2 regions of the Mycobacterium minnesotense genome follow, and region 1 is predicted to be linked to the other one. Evidence: riboswitches for the same ligand, from Rfam matches in the RefSeq annotation. Region 1 holds a riboswitch; the other holds the start of a gene.
What was found. A riboswitch is a leader RNA that binds a small molecule or an ion and turns the genes downstream of it on or off. The one in region 1 is predicted to bind magnesium.

Region 1 (10,507 bases):
CGGTGCCGGAGCGCGGCTGGCCGAGCCCATGTTGTTGATGGTCGACCGGGTGACCGGGCGCTGGCCTTCCGGCGGCGCCGCCGGGCTGGGCCAATGGCGCGGGGTCAAAGACGTCAACCCCGGCGAGTGGTATTTCAAGGCGCACTTCTTCCAGGACCCGGTCCAACCCGGATCGCTGGGTATCGAAATGCTGTTGCAGCTCCTGCAGTTCGGGATGTTGGACCTCGGCCTGGGCAAGGAGGCGGGACCGTCGGCGCGGTTCGAGCCGGCCGCCCTTCATGACGCCATGACATGGCGTTATCGCGGTCAGATCATTCCCACCAACAAGCAGATCACGGCGCAGGTGGAGATCACCAGGATCGTTCGAGAGGACGCCGGCATCCTCGCGGTGGCCGAGGCGTCGCTGTGGGTGGACGACAAACGGATCTACACCGCCAGCAACCTGGGCATGCGGATCGTCGTCGGTACCGGTGAGCAGAGGTCGCCGGCGCAGGCCGCGGCGATACCCACGACCGCGGTGGCGCCTGCGCCCGCAGCGGTGGCCACGACAACCACGATGGACGTGACGCTGGACCCGGCCACCGACGCGTGGGTCGTCGACCACTGTCCCACCTACGTCATTCCCTCGCTGCCGATGATGTCGGTGATGGACCTGTTCGCGCAGGCCGCGGTCCGGGCCACCGGTGGCGCCAAGGTGGTCGAGGTCACCGACGTCCAGATGGTGCGGTGGGTCGTCGTCGACGCCCCGAAGCAGCTGCGGGTGGTGCTCGAGCAGCTGCCCGAGTGTGGCCGTTTCCGCGGCCGCCTGGAGGTGTGGCGGGACGCACCACGAGCGGAGTTGTCCCGCTGGGAGATTCACGCGCACGCCCACGTCGTCACCGCCGCTTCCTACACCGGCGAGCCGGAGCTGCCGGCGCCGCTGGACGGTGCGGTGCCTTACGCCGATCCCTATGACGGAACCGTCTTTCACGGTCCGGCGTTCGCGACCCTGATCGACGGCGCCCGGATCGGCCGCAACGGTTCCAGTGGAACCCTCGCCATCGATCGCTGCGCCGTTCCGATCGGTGAGTTGCAGCCGGGACTGCTCGACGGTGCCTTGCATGTCGTACCGCACACGGCCATGAGCGTGTGGACCAGTGGCACCGCCGACCCGGCCTCCTACGCTCATGCGCTCGACCCCGATGTGGGGTTTCCGCGCCGCATTCTGTCGGCTCGGTTCTACGCCGAGACCCCCGTGGCGGGAACCGTTGACGTGCAAGCCCGATTCGTCGGCTTCGATGACGACGAAGGCCGCATGCCGACGTTCGACCTGTGGCTCAGTGCCGGAGGACGGCCGTGGGCGCGAATCCGGATGGCCGAGTTTCTGCTGAGCAAGGGGCCATTGGCGGAGGTCGGCGGGCCGGAGCGGCGCGCGTTCATGGGAGAACGGCGGGCGGTCCCCGGGCTATCGTTGAGCGAGCGACTGGGCCGCGGTGTGCTGGCACTCGACGCCGCCCGGATGGCAACTCTGGACTGGTTCAAAGGCACCTTGCAGGCGGTCTACGGATCTGACGCTCAGGGCGATGCGCTGATGGTCGAGATCGCGACCAAGGAGGCGGTGGCCGACGCCGTCCACAACGCCATCCACCCCTGCCAGGTTCAGGTCGTCGATGGTCAGGTGAGCTGTCCGGCGCTGCCGCTGGAGCGGATCACCGTCGAGGTCGAGACCCTGGGTCCGGGTGCGTGCCGTGCGCGTGCGACTTCGGTGACCGACTGGGAGCCGATCCGAGCGTGGTGGACACAGAGCGCGGGCATGCCCGACGGATGGTTTGGCGAGCTTGCCCTCGGCGCGGTACTGGCCCGCTACGTGCGGCACGTCGTGGTGACCGACCCTGCCGCGATGGCGGCCGTCTACGGCCGTCCGGTGTTGGTGTTGGCCAATCACCAGGTGCAGGTCGAATCGTTGCTCGGCACCACGATCGGATCCTGGCTGACCGGAACCAAGGTGGTCACCATCGGACACGCCAAGCACGAGACCGGCTGGGTGGGAAACCTGCTGCGCATGATCGACGCCGCCGCGGGCAAGGAACTGGGGCACCTCCGCTATTTCGACCAGCAGCAGCCGCAGGAGTTTTTCGCTCTGGTGGACGAACTCAAGCGGGAGGCGGCCTCCCTCGGCGTATCGGTGATGGTCCATGCCGACGGCACACGCAGCGTCAGCTCGGGTCAGCGGGTTGAGCGACTGACGTCCACGCTCCTGGACATGGCGCTGGAGATGTCGATGCCGATCGTGCCGTTGTACTTCGCGGGAGGACTGCCCGAGGAGCCATTGCCGCACAAGCTCGAGGTGCCCTACGGCCATACCGCCCAGGACTACATCTTCGGCCGCCCGATCCTGCCCGAGGAGCTGCGCGGAATGCCCTACGCCGAGTTGCGGCGTTACGTCATGGACGCGATCAACGGGCTCGCACCGTTCAGCGACGCACCGCATGCGCCGAACTACGACGTGGAGAGTCGGATCACCGCCGCGGCTCCGGGAGCGTCGCCGCTGGAATCGGTCTGGTTCTGCATCGAGGACGCGTTGGATGCCCTGCCTGTCGACTGGCGGAATCTGGTCTCCGACGGGGAATGGGAGATGGTGCGGGCGGGCGAGGCCAGCCCGTCCTGAACGGGCGCCCGGCCTCGGCGTCGTGTTTGACGACGGCTGAGGCAGGCGGCTAGCTTAGTTGGCGATCGCGGCACGGCCGTCTAGCTGCGCAGCTGGACGTAGATCGGCCGTCAATGTATTCCGACCACGTCTTCGCAGACAGGAGCCTCCTCATGGCCTCAGCGTCCCTGGGTGTCTACACGTCCCTCGCATGTGTTGTGGCGATCACCCTGGCACTGTTCGTGTCCAGCAAATCCTGAGCTGCCAGCCTCACGGATGTAGGTTCCACTGGCCGCAGTCCTGGGCCAAGACGTCGTTGACGTCCACTTCGATCCCGCCGACGATCGGCCCCGGAGTCGACGCGGTACTCACGATCCGCTGGTAGAGCACCGCCGCGGGGTCGACTTGTCCACGCGACCAGGACCGTGTCTGCCATGCCCACCGCTTGCCGGGAGTCCGAGAGACCCCGATGACACCGTCGGCGGCCGCCCACTGGCAGACGTTCACGCCCCCGTAGACCCCGGTGCGCTGCACTCCCAGCAGCGAGTTGATGCCCTGAAACCATGGCAGGGCAACGCTATTCCAGGTATTGCGATCGATGTCGTCGTCGACGCTGAAGAACACCGGTGCAGTCTGACCGCCGCCGGCCGCGCTGTGCAGTTGCCAGGCGGTGCGGGCGTCGGCGACGCCGCCGGGATACCCCCGGGTGAAGTCCGACGGCGCGGTGCCGCCGGGTTTGCCGTACTGAAAGTTGCTGACGATCACCAGCCCCGCCGCGGTGAGTGACTCGGCGTAGGGCCGGGTGATCGGTTTGGCGCCGAAATTCGAGCCCGGCCGCGACGTCGACACGTAGTTGATGACTCCGGCGTGGCCGGCGGCGCGGATGTCCGCTGCGGGAATCTGGCGCATGGCGTAGTCGATGAGCGTGGGAGCCGCGGCCGAAGCCAGCGGTGCGCCGACGGACGCTGCGCCCAGCCCGGTGAGAGCCGCGGCGGACGCGTACCGCAGTGCGTCACGTCGGGAAACGTGGTTGCGAGGAAGTGCAGTCCGTGGAGAGTCAGACACGCGCCGATGTTAACAATGTGACTGCTGTAAACGGTGCTGCCCGCGCCGAGAGCATCCGTGCGCCCTTGCAACGAGTCGTGGACGGATACGATTCGTGCGTGTCGACGCCCGTCAGCCATGCCTCGCCGACGGCTCCGCGCGTGCCCAAGAGCCCGCTGGTGCTCGCAGGGTGGTGCGTTGTCGCGATCTGCCTCGCTGCGACGGTAACGACGGCTCTGAGTGCCGGATCGATATCCGCTGTCGCCGAAGCTATCTCGGGTGCCACCTTGGCGACGTTCGTGTTGCTCCATGCGTTGACGCTCTACCGGCCCGCCGGGGCCATCGCCTACTTTGCTGTCGCCGTGACCGTGGGTCTGGGCTTCGAGGCATGCAGTATCGCGACCGGCTTCCCGTTCGGCTACTTCGTTCATTACGCGGACGGGCCCCGTGCGTTCGGCGTGCCGTTCGTGGTTGTGGCGGCCTGGGTGATTCTGGCCTGGTTGGCGTGGATTCTCGCCAGGGTGATCGTGGGTGAATTCCAGAGTCGATGGCTGTCGGTGGTGCTGACACCGGTCGTCGCTACCCTCGTCGTCGGCGGTTATGACCTGGTGATCGATCCGATCGGCGCCTACGTACGCCACATGTTCGCCTACCGGGAACCGAGTGGCGTTCTGGGCGTCCCGTTGAGCAACTACGCCGGATGGCTGATCACCGGGTGGGTGCTGTTTCAGACTTTTGCGCTGATCGAACGACGGTGGCGACGGGAACCCACGTCCTCGACCCGGTCGGCGTTGTTGATGCCGGCGGTCATCTGGTTCGGCATGGGCCTGCAAGTCAACCTCGGGCTGCTGCGTGCCGGCGATGCCACCACGACTATCCAGGGCGCGCCCGTTGCCCTGTCCGACATCTACGAGACGTGCTCTGAGATGACGTGGTTCATGATGGGCCTGGTCGTGGTCGTCAGCGTGATACGGCTCTATCAGGACACCCCGGCAGCATCTCCAGCCATCGATGACTCGAGTACCCACGCCGGCTAGCCGACCCCAACGGGCCGCGGCATCACGGTGAGCTTGACGCCATAACGCGGCGTGCCCAGACCGTGACCGCCGTTGCGGCCGGCACCACCGGGAGGAATCGGTGGCGGCAGGGCTGTCATCGACCTGCTCTCCGGGGCCACGGACCAGCCACTACCCGTCGCAGCCAGGGGAGCACCGCTCGGGCTCGCCGCTCCCCAGCTGGCCGGCGCGGACAACGAACCGACCAGGGTGGCCCGGCCCATGCCAGCAGCCACCGGGGAGCCGGCGCCGCCTAGGGGGCGGGCGGCGGTCTCCAGTCCGGCGGCGGCCGTCGACGCCAGTGTCATGCCGGTGGTGGGGCCGATCCCGCCGTGGGTCAGTGCGGCCGTGCCACCGTCGATGCCGCGTGCGAGAAACCCGAGCGTGGCCAGCCCGGTAAAGCCTTCGATGTTGCCGCCGGGGTCGAAAATGCCGGTCGCGGCGATGGTGTTCCACAACTGGGCATTGATGTTCAGGCCCGACCCGTCATCGTGGCCCCACGTTCCGTCGAAGAGGCCGTCGAAGAACTTCGTCCAGTGCCAGTCCGGATCCGTGGGACGCGTTCCCACTGCCGGTGAGGCCATGTTCCGCAACGCATCGGGCAGCTGGGCGTGGGCATTTGTGGGGCCTACGCCGCCGGCATTCGGCGCGCCTTCGTCTTGATGAGTGGTTTCGGGAGCATCAGCGAAGGGGATCAATTGTGTAGCGGTGGCTGACGCAGCGGCGTAGCTGTACATCGCCACCGCGTCTTGCGCCCACATCTGGCCGTAGCGAGCTTCGGTCGCTGCGATAGCCGGGGTGTTCTGTCCTAGGGCATTGGTCTTGACCAACGACGCCAACAAGACGCGGTTGGTCTCGATTGCAGCGGGCGGCACCGTCATGGCGTGGGCAGCAGCGTACGCCTCGGCCGCGGCGTACGCCTGCGCCGCGGTCTGCTCGGCTTGCTCGGCGGTTACGCTCAACCACACAAAGTAGGGCTCGGCTGCCGCAGTCATCGCCGATGCGGATGGCCCCCACCATCCTTGACTGGCCAGGCCGGCTACCAGCCACTCGAAAGATGTTGCAGCCGAACGCAGTTCCGCGGAAAGTAGATTCCAGGAGGCCGCGGCGGCCAGCATCGGGCCCGATCCCGGACCGGCGTACATGCGCGCCGAATTGATCTCTGGCGGAATTGATCCGTAGTCCATTGGTTAAAACCCTTTCAGGAGAACAAGATAACGTTCGCGGCGTCCGTGGCTGCGTAAGCTCGTGCGTTGCGTTGCAGAGTGTCGACGAACAACTCATGAACAACCGCAGCTCGCCTGCTGATCGCTTGGTACATCTGGGCGTGCCGTGCGAACTGAGCTGCGGTCAGTGCCGAGACTTCATCGGCGGCCGCGGGTAGCACCCCGGTAGTCGAGGCTGCGGCAGCAGCGCTCTGCGCGGACACGGTATCGCCGACACCGCGCAGGTCGACCGCGGTAGCCATCAGCTCTTCGGGCAGTGCGGATACAAAAGACATGGGGACTCTCTTTCAGGATTGCATGACGAATCGCGCTGCGCTACAAAGACAAACGCACGCAAAAGCAGCGTTATCTCTCGATGTAGACAGCGTTGACGCGGTAGGGCGTGAACCGACTCAGTAGGTGACAGCAGTGCCGGGGCAGGATTCGAATGAAATGGTCATCGGTCTCGGATAAGGACTATCGCTCGGACTCAATGTCGCTCCCACCTCCTCACGGCCAGGGCACACGGGGATGCCGTTGTGACTTACACAGCGGGACAAACCGAACCAGCGCAGCGTCGGCCGGACGGCACCCTCTCGACAGAGTTTTGGCACTGCACGCCGTATCCGGCACTAAGCCGAAAGCCACTTGGGCCCAACCCTTAATTCGGGAAGAGCTGTCCTGACCCGGGGCGTCTCTCGACGTTTGGGGTCAGTGGCCTGTATCCGTACAGACGCCTCACCTAGCGAGGTGCGTCGCGGCCATGGTGGCATCAACGTTGGGGCGAGTCAACTCGAATGGGCGGTGCCGAACGACGAGATGTGTTGCCAAAAAGCGGACGTGGATGTCGAATTGCCCTGTATCCAGGCCGCTTTCGTTGTGCCTCAAAGTTTGCCAATCGCGATCTATGTGGTGTTGGTAAGAGCGTCGATGCGACCGTTGCGGTGAACTGCGAAAAATACCAACAGATTCCGAGGTAGCCCTGCTCAACCGACAGCAAGTCGGCTTCTTAGAAAGACGATTCGGTGAATCACACGGCGACCTTCGGCAGCGTCCCCGGCGGCTCTGAGATCACGTGGTTGCCTGTGCGCGGTCAGCCCCACGCCCTTGACCTATGTCGCTCGGATTAACTTGAATGGACCAGCAGTCACATCACCGGCTACCCGTGTCGGCAGTCCGCCGCGAACGGGCCACAGCGGGTGAGGAGGAAATCGTGCAGACATCGGCGTCCGAGGTCTCCGCGCGCCCCGACTACCGCGGCCCGCTGCTGGGGTCGGGAAGTCAGCTCGAACGCGCCACGCTGGACGCGCTCGACCGGCTGGAGCAGGTGTTGAGCCTGCAGCCGCTGGGCTCAGACCGCTTTCGGGCGGGCAACGAAGCCGCCCGGTTCGGCCGCGTATTCGGGGGCCAGCTCTTCGCTCAGGCGATGGCCGCGGCCGCCGCCACGGTCCCCGAGCTCACCGCCCACTCCATCCACGCCTCGTTTCTGCGACCCGGCGATCCCGGATTGCCGGTGGAGATCACCGTCGAGCGCACCCGTGACGGTCGGTCCATGTCGGCGCGGCAGGTCACCGTGCAGCAGGACGGCCGGACCCGGATGATCGCCACGGTGTCGTTCGACACCAGCGCCGACACCGACGAGAGCGCACCCCAGCCGCTGCCCGGCCTCGCACCCGAGGACCTTCCGTTGCTGCAGCACTGGGTGCTCAACGCCCCGCCACACCTAGCCGACCGGGGAACCGCCTGGATCGAGCAACCCCCGCCGCTGGAGATGCGCACCGCCGAAGCGCCGGTCTTCCTCGGCGGTCGCCAGGCGCCAGGCCCGCGTAACCACTGGATGCGCCTGCCGCGTGCTGCCGCCGGTGACTCGCAGCTCAACGCGTTCCTGCTCGCCTACGCCAGTGATTACCTCCTGGTAGACACCGCGTTTCGCAGCTATCCGCAGCGCGTCGACCATGCCACCCACACCGGGCTCACGCTGGATCACACGCTATGGGTGCACCGCCCGGTGCACTTCGACCGTTGGCACCTCTACACCCAGCAGACCGTCGCTACCGCAGGACACCGTGCCCTGGTGCGCGGCACCCTGGTCGATGCCAGCGGTCGGCACGTGGCCAGCACCGCGCAGGAAGTCCTGGTGCGGGCGGGCGCTGCGCCGGCTCGAACCGAACGCACCTGATCGCCACGTTCTGGAGACCTGCGGCCGGTACCCTTCTCGGTTGTGATGCGTACCGCTTCGCGGCGCGACGTGCTCAGGTATGCCGCGTTACTCGGACCAGCACTGGCCCTTCCCGGCGCCCTCGGGGCGACGGGCGGCGTAGCGCGGGCCGGAGCCACCGGATTGCAGGTCATCGACTTTGCCGACCGCCTCGTACAGCCGGAGCAGATCAAGGCCGCTGGATTCGATGGGGCGCTGGTCTACGTCTCCGAACTGCGGCCGGGTGCCACCTTTGATTTCAAGCCCGTCACCCGTGACTATGCCGACTCGCTGCGGGCGGCGGGCTTGCAGGTGGCCAGCTGTTATCAGTACGGCAAGCCGGGATGGGCGCACTCGCCGTCGGACTTCACCCGGGGCTATGACGGCGGCGTGGCGGATGCCCGCACGGCGTTACGGCTGCACGCCGCCGCGGGGGGCCCACCGACCGCGCCGATCTTCTTCAGTGTCGACGAGGACATCGACGCCACGACGTGGAAAAACGTTGCGGTCCAATGGTTTCGCGGCATCAACTCGGTGCTGGGTGCCGACCGCACCGGAATCTACGGCGGTGCCCGTCAGTGCAGCTGGGCCATCGCCGACGAGGTGATCGGAGAATCGACCAGCGCGGGGTACCGGTGGGCATGGCAGACCCGAGCGTGGTCGCACGGGGAACGTGTACCCGCGGCCGTGCTCTTCCAGCGCGAAATCGTCACCGCGACCGAGCCGGGATTTGTCATCGGTGGTGTGCATGTGGACGTCGACGACGTCTTGGCCGCCGACTTCGGTCAATGGGACCTAGCCCGACAACAGGGGGGACAGTCATGATCGACAGATCCTGGGACGCAGCACGGGTGGCGCGGTGGTCCGGAGTTCTGGGTGTGGTTCTGCCCGCACTCACCCTCCTGGTGTATCCGATCTGGACCTTCCCGGCTACCCGGACGCAATCCGTGGATGTGGCGCGGTGGGCATCGGCGCACCACGACCGACTGGTGCTGACCATGACGCTCAATACCATCGGCGTCACGTTGTGGCTGGTTTTCGGCGCCGCGGTCTGGGCCTACCTGCGCGACCGGGTTCCGGTGAAGTCGATCCTGCCGACCTGTTTCGCCGGTGGGTACATCGTGAGCGTGACCTTGCTGCTCAGCGGGTTCACCGCCTTTGACCTGTTGTTGTACCGGCGGCGCAGCGCCGACACAGCCTCCTTGCTCTACGACCTGACATTCGGCCTATTGGCCATGTCGGGCATGCCCATCGTGGTCGCGCTGGTCGCGTTTGCCATCGCGGTCTACGTGCGGGGAGTGCTTCCGGCCTACACCGGGCACCTCGCGGTCGTGGCCGCGGTGGCCCACCCGGTGCTGATCCTGAGCTTCGTCTTCCGGACCGGCGCGCTGTCGCTGGAGGGCCCGACGATCACCGCGATGCCGGCGGTGCTGTTCGCCTGGATTCTGGGGACCGCGCTGGCCATGCCCCACCCGGGTCATGCCTCGACCACGGGCCCGCTGTCAGGCCCGCGCCGCGGTGGTGTGCGGGTCGACTCGCCAGGGAGCTAGCAGGAGCTGGCAGGCCCGCCGCATGTCGCGTTCAGCCTGCTCCGGAGTCGTCGCACCCATTACCGCCCAGGACAGGATCCCGTAGGCGCACTGTTCCACCAGCAGTGCCAGCTGGCTGTCTTGCGGCGCCGGTTGCGAGATCCCGGCAACAGACAGGATGCCGTCGCGCAGGCCGAAGTCACCGGCCGCGCTGGACTCGGACCTGCGGGCATTGACCGAGGTGATCATGGCGTGGGCCAGCCGTGGGCGGGCGAGCATCGATCGGCAGATGCCCACCATCAGATCGGTGACGTCTTCTGCCGGAGATCCGGTCGGCCGGTGTGTGGGCCCGGCGTTGCCGGTGTAGTGCAACAACAGTGCGCTGAACAGGTGATGCTTGGTGGGGTAGTACCGATAGACGGTCGCGATCGACACCGCGGACTGATCGGCCACGTCCTGCATCCGGACCGCCGCCAGGCCGTCGCGTGCACCCAGCCGGGCTGCGGTGGCAAGGATGCGGTCGCAGCGTTGCCGCTGAGCGGCAGTGCTGGGAATCGCGGCCTGACGCTCAATCGGCGGGCGGGGCATCGGACTCGTGGGGGGCCGATGGGAGCAACCGCCGCATCATTCGATGCGAGGCGAGCACCGCCGCAGACCGATCCGAGGTGGCACGCAGGGCGGGGCTGTCGGCGTGCGCCGCGATCACGTACACGGGGCCGTGGGGCAGTGCCTCGAGACCCTCGCGGGCGACATCTGCGGGATCGGAGACCCGCATCCCGGGAATGTCGAAGTTGAGGCCGGCCCGCTGCATGGCCGGAGTCCTGGTCACCCCGAGAACTAACTCCAGAACG
Region 2 (10,507 bases), 490 kb from region 1:
GCCGCGGTGACCGCGCCCAAGGCGACCCGTACGGCACGCGAGGCATTCGCCGCCACCCTGGGCCGGGGTTTGGCCGATCACCACGGCACCGTGGTGCTGCGTCCGGGCAGTCTGCGTGAGCTCGACCGCGTTGACACCGTGATCATCGATCCCCGCGTGCTGTGTGGCGACACCCTGCGGGTGATGCAGGTACGCGGCGCCGACGACGACGAACTGCGTGCGGCGTGGACGCAGGCTCAAGCCAAGTTGACCGAGGCCGGACTCACCGCCGGATGGCATCGGGTCGGCGCCCGAGCCGGCGTACAGGCCTCGTTCCAGCCCGCACTGCTTCCCCTGGCCGCCGCAGTGGTGACCGAAGCCCGCCGCGCCGATGTCGAAGTGGTCTCTGTCGAGGCCGAGGCACTCGGTGAGCTGCGGCCGGTCTTCGACGAGATCAGGCCCCTGAACGGGGCCTCCACAGACGAGGCCCTGGCTGCCGCGGTGTCCACCTACCAGGGCGAGGGCCATGACGTCGCGGTGCTGTCTGCCACGGCCGTGCAGGCGCTCGCGGCGGCCGACGTGGCGCTGGGCATGCTGCCTGACGACGGCGTCCCACCTTGGTATGCCGACCTGCTGCTGACCGACCTGGGCGCGGTGTGGCGCATCCTGCACGCGCTGCCGGCCGCTCGCTCCGCCAGCCGTCGCGGGGTCGAGCTCGCCACCGGCGCCACCGCCTTGGGTTCACTGCTGATGCTGCCCGGTGTGCGCGGCAGCGGACCGGGTCCGGTGACCACCGGAGCAGCAGCGGGAGCGCTGTCGGGCTACTGGTTGGCCCGCCGCGCCGTGGACACCGCGGTACCCCGACCGGCGGCGGTGCACGAATGGCACGCCATGTCGGTCGACCAGGTGCGGGCTGTCCTGCCGCCACCGGAGTTGGACGAGTCGACCACCCCGCCGCACCACGCTCCCGCCGCCGCAGCCGCATTGGCGGCCGTCGATCTTGCCCGCCGCGGGGCACAGCGAACCGCACCGCCGCGGCTGTTGCGGCAGTTCGCCCAAGCCGTGCGCAGCGAGCTGTCCGACCCGATCACCCCGGTGCTGGCGCTGGGGGCTGCAGCCAGCGCAGTGCTGGGCTCCCCCGTCGACGCCATGTTGGTCGGCTCGGTGTTGGGCGGCAACGCGATGCTGGCCGCCGCACAGCGGTTGGTCGCCGAGCGTCGGCTCAGTGTCCTGCTCAATGAGCAGGTCGCCCCGGCGCGCAAGGTGCTGCCGGACGGCAGCCACTGCGAGATCCCGGCCGAGGAACTGCTGCCGGGTGATGTGATCGAGGTGCATGCCCATGAGGTGGTTCCCGCCGATGGCCGGCTGATCGACGCGATCGATCTCGAGGTCGACGAGTCGTCGCTGACCGGCGAATCGCTGACGGTGGTCAAGCAGGTCGAGGCCACTCCCGGTGCCGATCTGGCCGACCGCGAATGCATGGTCTATGCCGGGACCACGGTGGTTACCGGGACCGCGGTGGCATTGGTGACCGCGATCGGCGGCGACACCCACGGACGCCGGGCCGCCGAGCTGGTGGCCGGTGAGCACTCCGCGGTCGGCTTGCAGCATCAACTGAGCCTGCTCACCGGCAAGGCATGGCGGATCAGCCTGGCCGGCGGTGCGCTGGTAACGGGGCTGGGCATGGCCCGCCGGATCGGGCTGCGGCAGGCAGTGGCCAGCGGGATCGCGGTCAGCGTCGCGGCCATACCCGAGGGCCTGCCCCTAGTGGCCACCCTGGCGCAACAGGCGTCGGCACGACGGTTGACCAAATCCGGGGTGCTCGTTCGGGTGCCGCGTTCGGTGGAAGCGCTGGGCCGCGTCGACGTCGTCTGTTTCGACAAAACCGGAACACTGAGCAAGAACCGGTTGCGGGTCTCGCAGGTACACCCGGCGGCGGGCTTCACCGAGCACGACGTGCTGCACTTCGCGGCAAGCGCAGCACCGGTGCCCAACGGCACCCGCCAGGTACACGCCACAGACAACGCCATCGTGGAAGGCGCTGAGTCCGCGGGGGCATCCGCGCCTGCAGGTCCCGCGGCGCACCTGCCGTTCCGCTCCGGGCGCCCGTACTCGGCGTCGGTGCGCGGCACCGAGCTGACGCTCAAGGGCGCCCCGGAAATGGTGTTGGCGTGCACCGGGGCCGGTCCGGCCGTCAAACAGTCGGTGGCCGCGCTGGCCGGCGACGGATTGCGGGTGATCGCGGTGGCCCGCAGGGAACTGACTCCCGCGCAGCGCAAGGCGTTAGGTGCAGATCCCGAACCCGACCAGATCGCCGAGGTCTGCCGCGAAGGTCTGACCTTCGTGGGCCTGCTCGGACTGTCCGACACCCCGCGCGACGAGGCCACCGAACTGCTCGCCGACCTCAAGCGCCGTCGGATTCCGGTGCGCCTCATCACCGGCGACCATCCGCTGACCGCGACGGCTATCGCACGGGAGCTGGGCCTGGAGGTCGACAGCGATCAGGTGATCAGCGGCGCACAATGGGATGCGTTGTCCCGCAAGGACCAGGAACTCGCGGTGGCCGATCGGGTGGTGTTCGCTCGGATGTCCCCCGAGAACAAGGTGCAGATCGTCCAGACCCTGGAACGCACCGGCCAGGTCACGGCGATGGTCGGGGACGGCGCCAACGACGCCGCGGCGATCCGCGCAGCCACCGTCGGGATCGCGGTGGTCGCACACGGCAGCGAGGCGGCCAGCAGCGCCGCCGACGTCGTGCTGCTCGACGAGCGAATCGACACGCTGCTCGACGCGCTGGACGAGGGCCGCGAGTTGTGGCAACGGGTGCAGGCCGCCGTGGCGGTGCTGCTGGGTGGCAACGCCGGCGAGGTGGCATTCGCGATCATCGGCAGCGCGCTGACCGGCCGCTCTCCGCTGAACGCCCGCCAGCTGCTGCTGGTCAACATGCTGACGGATGCGTTGCCGGCCACCGCACTGGCGGTCAGCTCCCTCAACGAGCAGGCCGCCGCGGGCGGGCACGGTCCCGACGAGCGCGCGCTGTGGCGCACGGTCGCCGTGCGCGGCGTGACGACGGCGTCGGCCGCGGTGGGCGCATGGGGCCTGGCCTCGGTCACCGGCCTGCCGCAGCGGGCCTCCACGGTGGCGTTGGTGTCACTGGTCGCCACGCAGCTGGGGCAGACCCTGTTGGACTCCCGCGATCCGGTGGTGGTGGCAACTGCCTTCGGCTCGCTCGGGGTGATGGGGACCTTGATCACCATTCCCGGTGTGAGCCAGCTGCTGGGTTGCACCCCGATCGGTCCGCTGGGCTGGGCCCAGGCGCTGGGCACGGCGACGGTGGCCACCGTCGGCGCTGCCGTGGTACCCCGGCTGTGGTCGGGGCTGCAGGAGAACGCCGCGAAGCCCAAGGAGTTCATTGTTCCCGGACCGCGGCAACCGCACGGTCCGCCGTCCTCCAACGGTCGGGCCGCGCCGCGGCTGCGGCTTGTGCACAATGAGGACACTGACTCTCGCCGCGTAACGGTCGCGGCCCGATCATCCGGCGATCAGTCGCCACCAGGAGGTTCATGATGGCGGACAAGCCGCGGCGCAACGCATCCCAGCAGGAGGCCGTCGCCCACATTCGCGCCGCGGAGGGGTTTGCCGTGGAATTGCCGCTGTTCGGCAAGGTGACGGTGCCTCGACCCGAGCAACTGGCCTATTACGGCGGGCTGGCACTGCTGGCCGCTTTCGAGATCATCGACTGGCCGGTGGCCGTGGCGGTGGCTGCCGGCCACATTTTGGCCAGCAACCACCGCAGTGAGGTTCTGGAACAGCTCGGCGAGGCCTTAGAAGACGCGGAGTAGACGTCCTCTGACTGAAGCTCAGTCGCTGACGGTCAGCACTCCGACGCGCCACAGGAGTGCGTACATCTGGTGCAGCGGTCCACTGAGCAGCCGCGTGGTCATGTCGACCACCGGGTCCGAGGTGGGCGCGGCGGGCGCGGCAGGACGACGGTCCAGCGTCTTCACCGTGCTCGTCGCACGGGGGGCCGGAGCCGAGATGTCGGTGTAAGCGATTGCAACCATGATGGCCTCCTAGTCGCGTAACGGTGCTACGCGCTCAACAGAGAGCCAGGTCGTGGCTCAGCTGGAGGCGGTATGCGACCGTTCGGATGGGGACGGAACAGACGTCAGATATCGACTCGGACTATCACCGGAACTCATTCGTCCCACACCTCCTCTCGGTCGCGGGCACGCGCTGGCGTGCCAGGTTCACCGCATGCGTAGGAGGGCAGCCCCGATACCCGGGAGACCGCACCCCTCTCGTCAGAGTTTCGACACTGCACGGCGTGTCCCTTTCGGGAAGCCACTTGGGCTCAACCCTTAAGCCGGGAGGAGCTGTCCTGACCCGGGGCGTCTTTCGACGTTCGGGGTCAGTGGCCTATGTCCGTGCAGACGCCTCACCTAACGAGGTGCTTGCATGACCCATAGTGCCTCACGCGTCAGACTCGGTCAACTCCATCGCCGCGCGGGTCGGGCACCGTTGCCGAAACGCAACATCCACGCACCCCTACCAGCACTTTGGCCCCAACAGCACCCGAAATCAGTCCCGCGAGTTCACCGGCTCGGCGGCATACCGGCCGGGCGTGCGCCACGATGCGAGCGCGCCGAGCAGCATCATCACCGCCGCCGCGGCGAACACCACGGCCAGGCCGGCATGGAACGGACCCGAGATCAGCTGCGGGAAGAAGCTGTGCCCGGTCAAGGTGTTCACGTCGACACCCGGCTGGGCCAGCACACCCGACGGAGCCAGCAGTTCACCGACCGGGTTGTAGCCCAGAAACGCCGCGAACAGGCTGCCCACCGGCGGGGTGTTGGCCACCTGGTCGGCGACGTCGGCGGGCACACCCTGCGCCTGCAGCCCCGTTTCCAAAGCCGCCGGCAGTGTGTTGGCCAGGCCGATCACCATCAGCGAGAAGAAGATGCCGATCGACAGGGACGTACCGGCATTGAAGAACGTGGCCCGCACGCCCGAGGCCGCCCCCCGCTGATCGGCAGGCACGCTGGACATGACCACGGCACTGTTGGGTGCGGTGAAGATGCCGCCCCCCAGCCCGTTGAGGAACACCAGCGCCGCAAAAACCCAGTAGTCGAAATTGACCGGAAGCAGCACCAACCCCACGAACGTCGCCGCCATCAGCAGCATGCCGCCCACGGTGAACGGTCGGGCACCATGGCGATCCGACAACGAGCCGGCCAGTGGACCGGCCAACAAGAATCCGGCAGTCATAGGCAGCAGGTAGATGCCCGCCCACAATGGCGTCGATTCATAGCTGTAGCCGTGCAGCGGCAGCCAGATGCCCTGCAGCCAGATGATCAGCATGAACTGCATTCCGCCACGACCGATCGCCGACAACAGGCCGGCGGCATTGGCGATCCCGAACGCGGGAATCATGAACAGCCGTACGTCGAGCAACGGCGCCGCGACCCGCAACTCGATGAAGCAGAACAGGACCAGCAGCACCACGCCGAGCGCCAGCGAACCCAGCACGGCCGGACTGGTCCAGCTGGTCGGCGAATCCCCATGCGGCTGAATGGTGTAGGTGATGGCGGTCAGCAACACGGTCAGGCCCAGGCCCAGGGTGGCGGTGCCCGCCCAGTCCAGCTTCGCCGGTGCCCGCTGGCCAAGCTCGTGTAGCGAGCGCAGTGACCAGACGCTGCCCAGCACTCCGATCGGCACCCCGACCCAGAACACCGCTCGCCAGTCCCATTCCGACAGCACGCCACCGATGAGCAGACCGACGAAGGACCCCGCGACGGCGGCCACCTGGTTGACACCCAGGGCCATGCCACGCTGATTGGCCGGGAATGCGTCGGTGAGGATCGCCGACGACGACGCCATCAACATCGCACCGCCCACACCCTGGACCACCCGCCACGCGATCAGCCACTGCGCGCCGCGGCCCATGTCGAACGGGTCGACCGACAACGCGATCGCGGCCACGGTGAACACCACGAATCCGACGTTGTAGATCCGCACCCTGCCGAACATGTCCCCGAGCCGGCCGAAGAACACCACCAGCACGGCCGACACCAGGAGATAGCCCATCAACATCCACAGCAGGTAGCTGACGTTCGCCGGCTCCAGCGGGTTCAGACCGATACCCCGGAAGATCGCCGGCATCGAGATCAGCACGATCGAGCCGTTGATGGTGGCCAGCACCACGCCCAGGGTGGTGTTGGACAGTGCGACCCATTTGTAGCGCGGGTGGTCACGGTCGTAGCGAAGCCGGCGGCGCGCGGTGGCGACCGCACCCGGATCCGGGTCCGCGACGTCGAGACTGCCCTGCTCGATCTGCGACGTCATGCCTCTATCAGCTCCCTCTGCTCCGGCCACATATATTAGCTAAGCAAATGATTAGGCACCTAATTGCGTTCGGAGCCTGCAGCGCCTTACTTCGGGTGCCGCGCTGCGATAGCGTGGCAGTGCACCAATCGACAGTGCTGAACTCATAGAAACCGCGGGAGCGCAGGCAGTGCGCTGAGAGGACGGCCGATGCCGTCGACCGTACGAACCTGATCGGGTAATGCCGGCAAGGGAGAGGAAGAAACATGACTGATGTCGTGACCGAGCCGCAGGTGACCACCGGGCCCATCCCCTACAGCGAGAAGGTCTACCGCGAAATCGAGGCGCCCGGTGGCGTCGTGATGAAGGTGCCATTCCGGCGGATCAACCTGACCACCGGTGAGCACTTCGACGTCTACGACACCTCCGGCCCGTACACCGAGACCAATGCCGACATCGACCTGCATCGCGGCTTGCCGCCGCGCCCAGGTGTGGTGCGGGATCGGGGCACCCAGTTGCAGCGCGCCCAGGCCGGTGAGATCACCGCCGAGATGGCCTTCATCGCCGCCCGCGAGGGGGTTCCTGCCGAACTGGTCCGCGACGAGGTCGCGCGTGGGCGGGCGGTGATCCCGGCCAACCACAACCATCCCGAGCTGGAGCCGATGATCATCGGCAAGGCGTTCAAGGTGAAGATCAACGCCAATATCGGCAACTCCGCCGTCACCAGCTCGATCGCCGAAGAGGTGGACAAGCTGGTGTGGGCCACCCGCTGGGGCGCCGACAACGTGATGGACCTGTCCACCGGCAAGGACATTCACGAGACCCGGGAGTGGATTCTGCGCAACTCCCCGGTGCCGATCGGTACGGTGCCGATCTACCAGGCGCTGGAGAAGGTCAACGGCGACCCGACCAAACTGACCTGGGAGCTGTACCGAGACACCGTGATCGAGCAGTGCGAGCAGGGCGTGGACTACATGACCGTGCACGCCGGGGTGCTGTTGCGCTATGTGCCACTGACTGCCAAGCGGGTCACCGGCATCGTGTCTCGCGGCGGTTCGATCATGGCGGCGTGGTGCCTGTCGCGGCATCAGGAATCGTTCCTCTACACCCACTTCGAGGAACTGGCCGACATTCTGGCCAGCTACGACGTCACGTTCTCCCTCGGCGACGGTCTGCGGCCCGGTTCGATCGCCGACGCCAACGACGAGGCGCAGTTCGCCGAACTGCGCACCCTGGGTGAGCTGACCAAGATCGCCAAATCGCGTGGCGCACAGGTGATGATCGAAGGCCCGGGGCACGTCCCGATGCACAAGATCGTCGAGAACGTCCGGCTGGAGGAGGAATGGTGCGACGAGGCGCCGTTCTACACCCTGGGGCCGCTGGCAACCGACATCGCACCGGCCTACGACCACATCACCTCGGCGATCGGCGCGGCCATCATCGCCCAGGCCGGGACCGCGATGCTGTGCTACGTGACCCCCAAGGAGCACCTGGGACTGCCGGATCGCAAGGACGTCAAGGACGGCGTGATCGCCTATCGGATCGCCGCGCACTCCGCCGACCTGGCCAAGGGACATCCGGGCGCTCAGGACCGCGATAACGCACTGTCCAAGGCCCGCTTCGAGTTTCGGTGGTACGACCAGTTCGCGTTGTCCCTGGATCCGGACACGGCGCGTGAATACCACGACGAGACGCTGCCGGCCGAGCCGGCCAAGTCCGCGCACTTCTGCTCGATGTGCGGACCGAAGTTCTGCTCGATGCGGATCAGCCACGACGTGCGCGACTACGCCAGTGAGCACGGGTTGCAGACCCAGGACGACATAGACGCCGCCATCGCCAAAGGCATGGATGAGAAGTCGGCCGAGTTCGCCGATCACGGCAACCGGGTGTACCTGCCCATCACCACCTAGTGGAGTTCCTGCCGCTATCCCCGCCGGCGACCACTCCGGTGCGGATACTCACCGTTGCCGGATCGGATTCCGGCGGCGGCGCCGGCATTCAGGCGGACATGCGCACCAGCGCAATGCTCGGGGTGCACGCGTGCGTCGCGGTGACTGCAGTGACCGTGCAGAACACACTGGGAGTGAAGAGCTTTCACGAGGTTCCTGCCAGCACCGTCGCCGCCCAGATCGTGGCGGTGGTGTCTGACATCGGAATCCAGGCCGCCAAGACCGGGATGCTGGCGTCGGCTGAGATCATCACCGCTGTGGCCGCCACCTGGCGGGAACTCGGGCTGACCGTTCCGTTGGTGGTCGACCCGGTGTCGGCTTCCATGCATGGTGATGCCCTGCTGGCGTCGTCGGCGCTGGATGCGCTGCGCGACAGCCTGTTCCCGCTCGCGACCCTGGTGACGCCGAACCTGCACGAGGTGCGGTTGCTGGTCGGGATCGACGTCGTTGACGCCGCATCACAGCGGGCTGCCGCCCGTGCACTGCACGCGTTGGGACCTCAGTGGGTGTTGGTTAAAGGCGGGCACCTCCCGTCCACCCAACACAGTCCAGACCTGCTGTTCGACGGCGACGATTTTCTGGAGTTCCCAGGGCCGAGGGTGTCCACCGCCGACGACCACGGCGCCGGTGACACGCTCGCGGCGGCGACGGCGGCGGCACTGGCCCAGGGTTTCTCCGTTCCGGACGCAGTGGGTTTCGCCAAGCGCTGGGTCACCGAGTGCCTGCGGGCCGCCTACCCCCTGGGCCACGGACACGGCCCGGTCTCACCACTGTTCCGGCTGGGAGCGAACCGCTCGTGATCAGCCAAGACCTGTTGGAGATAGCCGGAATCGCCCACCTGCCTGAGAGCACACCGGCGGGGGTGGTGCTGCTGGCCCACGGCGCCGGAGGTGATCGGGACTCGCCGATGCTGCAACGGCTGTGTCAGGAGTGGTCACGCCGCGGCTACCTGGCGATCCGCTACAACCTGCCGTTCCGGCGACGCCGCCCCAAGGGCCCGCCGTCGGGGTCGGGCACCGGCGACCGCGACGGCATCACCGAGGCGATCGGGTATGTCCGCGGCCTGGCCGACGGCCCGCTGATCGTCGGAGGGCATTCCTACGGCGGCCGACAGACCTCGATGGTGGTGGCCGCCGGAGGTGTTGCCGTCGACCTGCTGACGTTGTTCTCCTATCCGCTGCATCCCCCGGGGAAACCCGAGCGCACCCGAACCGAGCATCTGCCAACGATCGGGGTGCCGACGGTGTTCACCCACGGAGGCTCGGACAGCTTCGGCACCGGCGCCGAGATTCGCGCCGCCGCCGCACTGATTCCCGCCCCGCATGAGGTCGTCGAGATTCCCGGTGCCCGCCACGATCTGGCGTCGAAGACCCTGGACGTGCCCACGCTGGCGGTGGATGCGGCGCTGCGCCTGCTGGGCTGAACCCGCCAGGTCAGGGCAGCACGACGACGCTGGCCGCGTAGCTCAATCCCGACCCGTAGCCCAGTAGCAGGGCCAGATCACCGGACTTGGCGGTGCCGGCCGTCAGCAGTTGCTCCATCGCCAGCGGGATGGAGGCTGCGGAGGTGTTGCCGCTGTGCTCGATGTCGTTGGCGATGACGACGTCGGGGCGCAACTCAAGGCTCTTGGCGATCAGGGCGTTGATCCGGGCATTGGCCTGGTGGGGAATGAAGACATCGATGTCGTGGGCTTCCAGACCCGCCGCCGCGATGGCACGTTTCCCGACGCCGCTCATTTCGTATGCTGCCCAACGGAATACCGTGCTTCCGTCCATCCGGAGGAAAGGGCGCTGGCCGTCCGGCAGCTCGGTGTAGCTGATCCAGTCGATGTCCTGACGGATCGCGTCACAGTACTGGCCGTCGGTGCCCCAGACCGTCGCGCCGATACCGTGCGCCGGCGTCTCCCCGACCACGACCGCCCCGGCTCCGTCACCGAAGATGAAGCAATTCGAGCGATCGGTCATGTCGATCGTCGGGGAGAGCACCTCAGAACCGATCACCAACGCGGTGTTGACGGTGCGGCCGCGGAGCAGATCGGCCGCCACTGACAGGGCATAGCCGAATCCCGCGCACCCGGTGGCCACATCGAACGCCGGCACCCCTGGCGCGCCGAGACCGACCGCGACGGTGGGCGCACACGAGGGGGTCTGGCGGAAGTTGGTACTGGTAGCCACGATCACCGCATCCACTGCGGCGCCGTCGATCCCGGCATGCGCCAGCGCGTTGCGGCCTGCCTCGATGGCCAGGCCCGTCAC

Region 2: it holds a riboswitch for magnesium, as region 1 does, so the genes downstream of both, G6N09_RS10470 (Rv1535 family protein) here and G6N09_RS08215 (PE family protein) in region 1, are expected to answer to the same signal.

What each region holds. Positions count from the first base shown of each region.
Region 1 is NZ_AP022589.1:1,758,456-1,768,962, reverse strand. It holds gene G6N09_RS08235 (beta-ketoacyl synthase N-terminal-like domain-containing protein) at 1-2,647, shown strand, start outside; gene G6N09_RS08230 (DUF1906 domain-containing protein) at 2,897-3,691, opposite strand; gene G6N09_RS08225 (carotenoid biosynthesis protein) at 3,790-4,707, shown strand; gene G6N09_RS08220 (PPE family protein) at 4,704-5,912, opposite strand; gene G6N09_RS08215 (PE family protein) at 5,927-6,226, opposite strand; M-box (ykoK) riboswitch at 6,516-6,687, opposite strand; gene G6N09_RS08210 (acyl-CoA thioesterase) at 7,144-8,109, shown strand; gene G6N09_RS08205 (DUF1906 domain-containing protein) at 8,155-8,952, shown strand; gene G6N09_RS08200 (hypothetical protein) at 8,949-9,677, shown strand; gene G6N09_RS08195 (TetR/AcrR family transcriptional regulator) at 9,630-10,244, opposite strand; gene G6N09_RS08190 (SDR family NAD(P)-dependent oxidoreductase) at 10,225-10,507, opposite strand, start outside.
Region 2 is NZ_AP022589.1:2,253,416-2,263,922, reverse strand. It holds gene G6N09_RS10480 (cation-translocating P-type ATPase) at 1-3,546, shown strand, start outside; gene G6N09_RS10475 (hypothetical protein) at 3,543-3,821, shown strand; gene G6N09_RS10470 (Rv1535 family protein) at 3,840-4,043, opposite strand; M-box (ykoK) riboswitch at 4,269-4,436, opposite strand; gene G6N09_RS10465 (MFS transporter) at 4,561-6,324, opposite strand; gene thiC (phosphomethylpyrimidine synthase ThiC) at 6,570-8,213, shown strand; gene thiD (bifunctional hydroxymethylpyrimidine kinase/phosphomethylpyrimidine kinase) at 8,213-9,052, shown strand; gene G6N09_RS10450 (alpha/beta hydrolase family protein) at 9,052-9,675, shown strand; gene G6N09_RS10445 (beta-ketoacyl-ACP synthase III) at 9,686-10,507, opposite strand, start outside.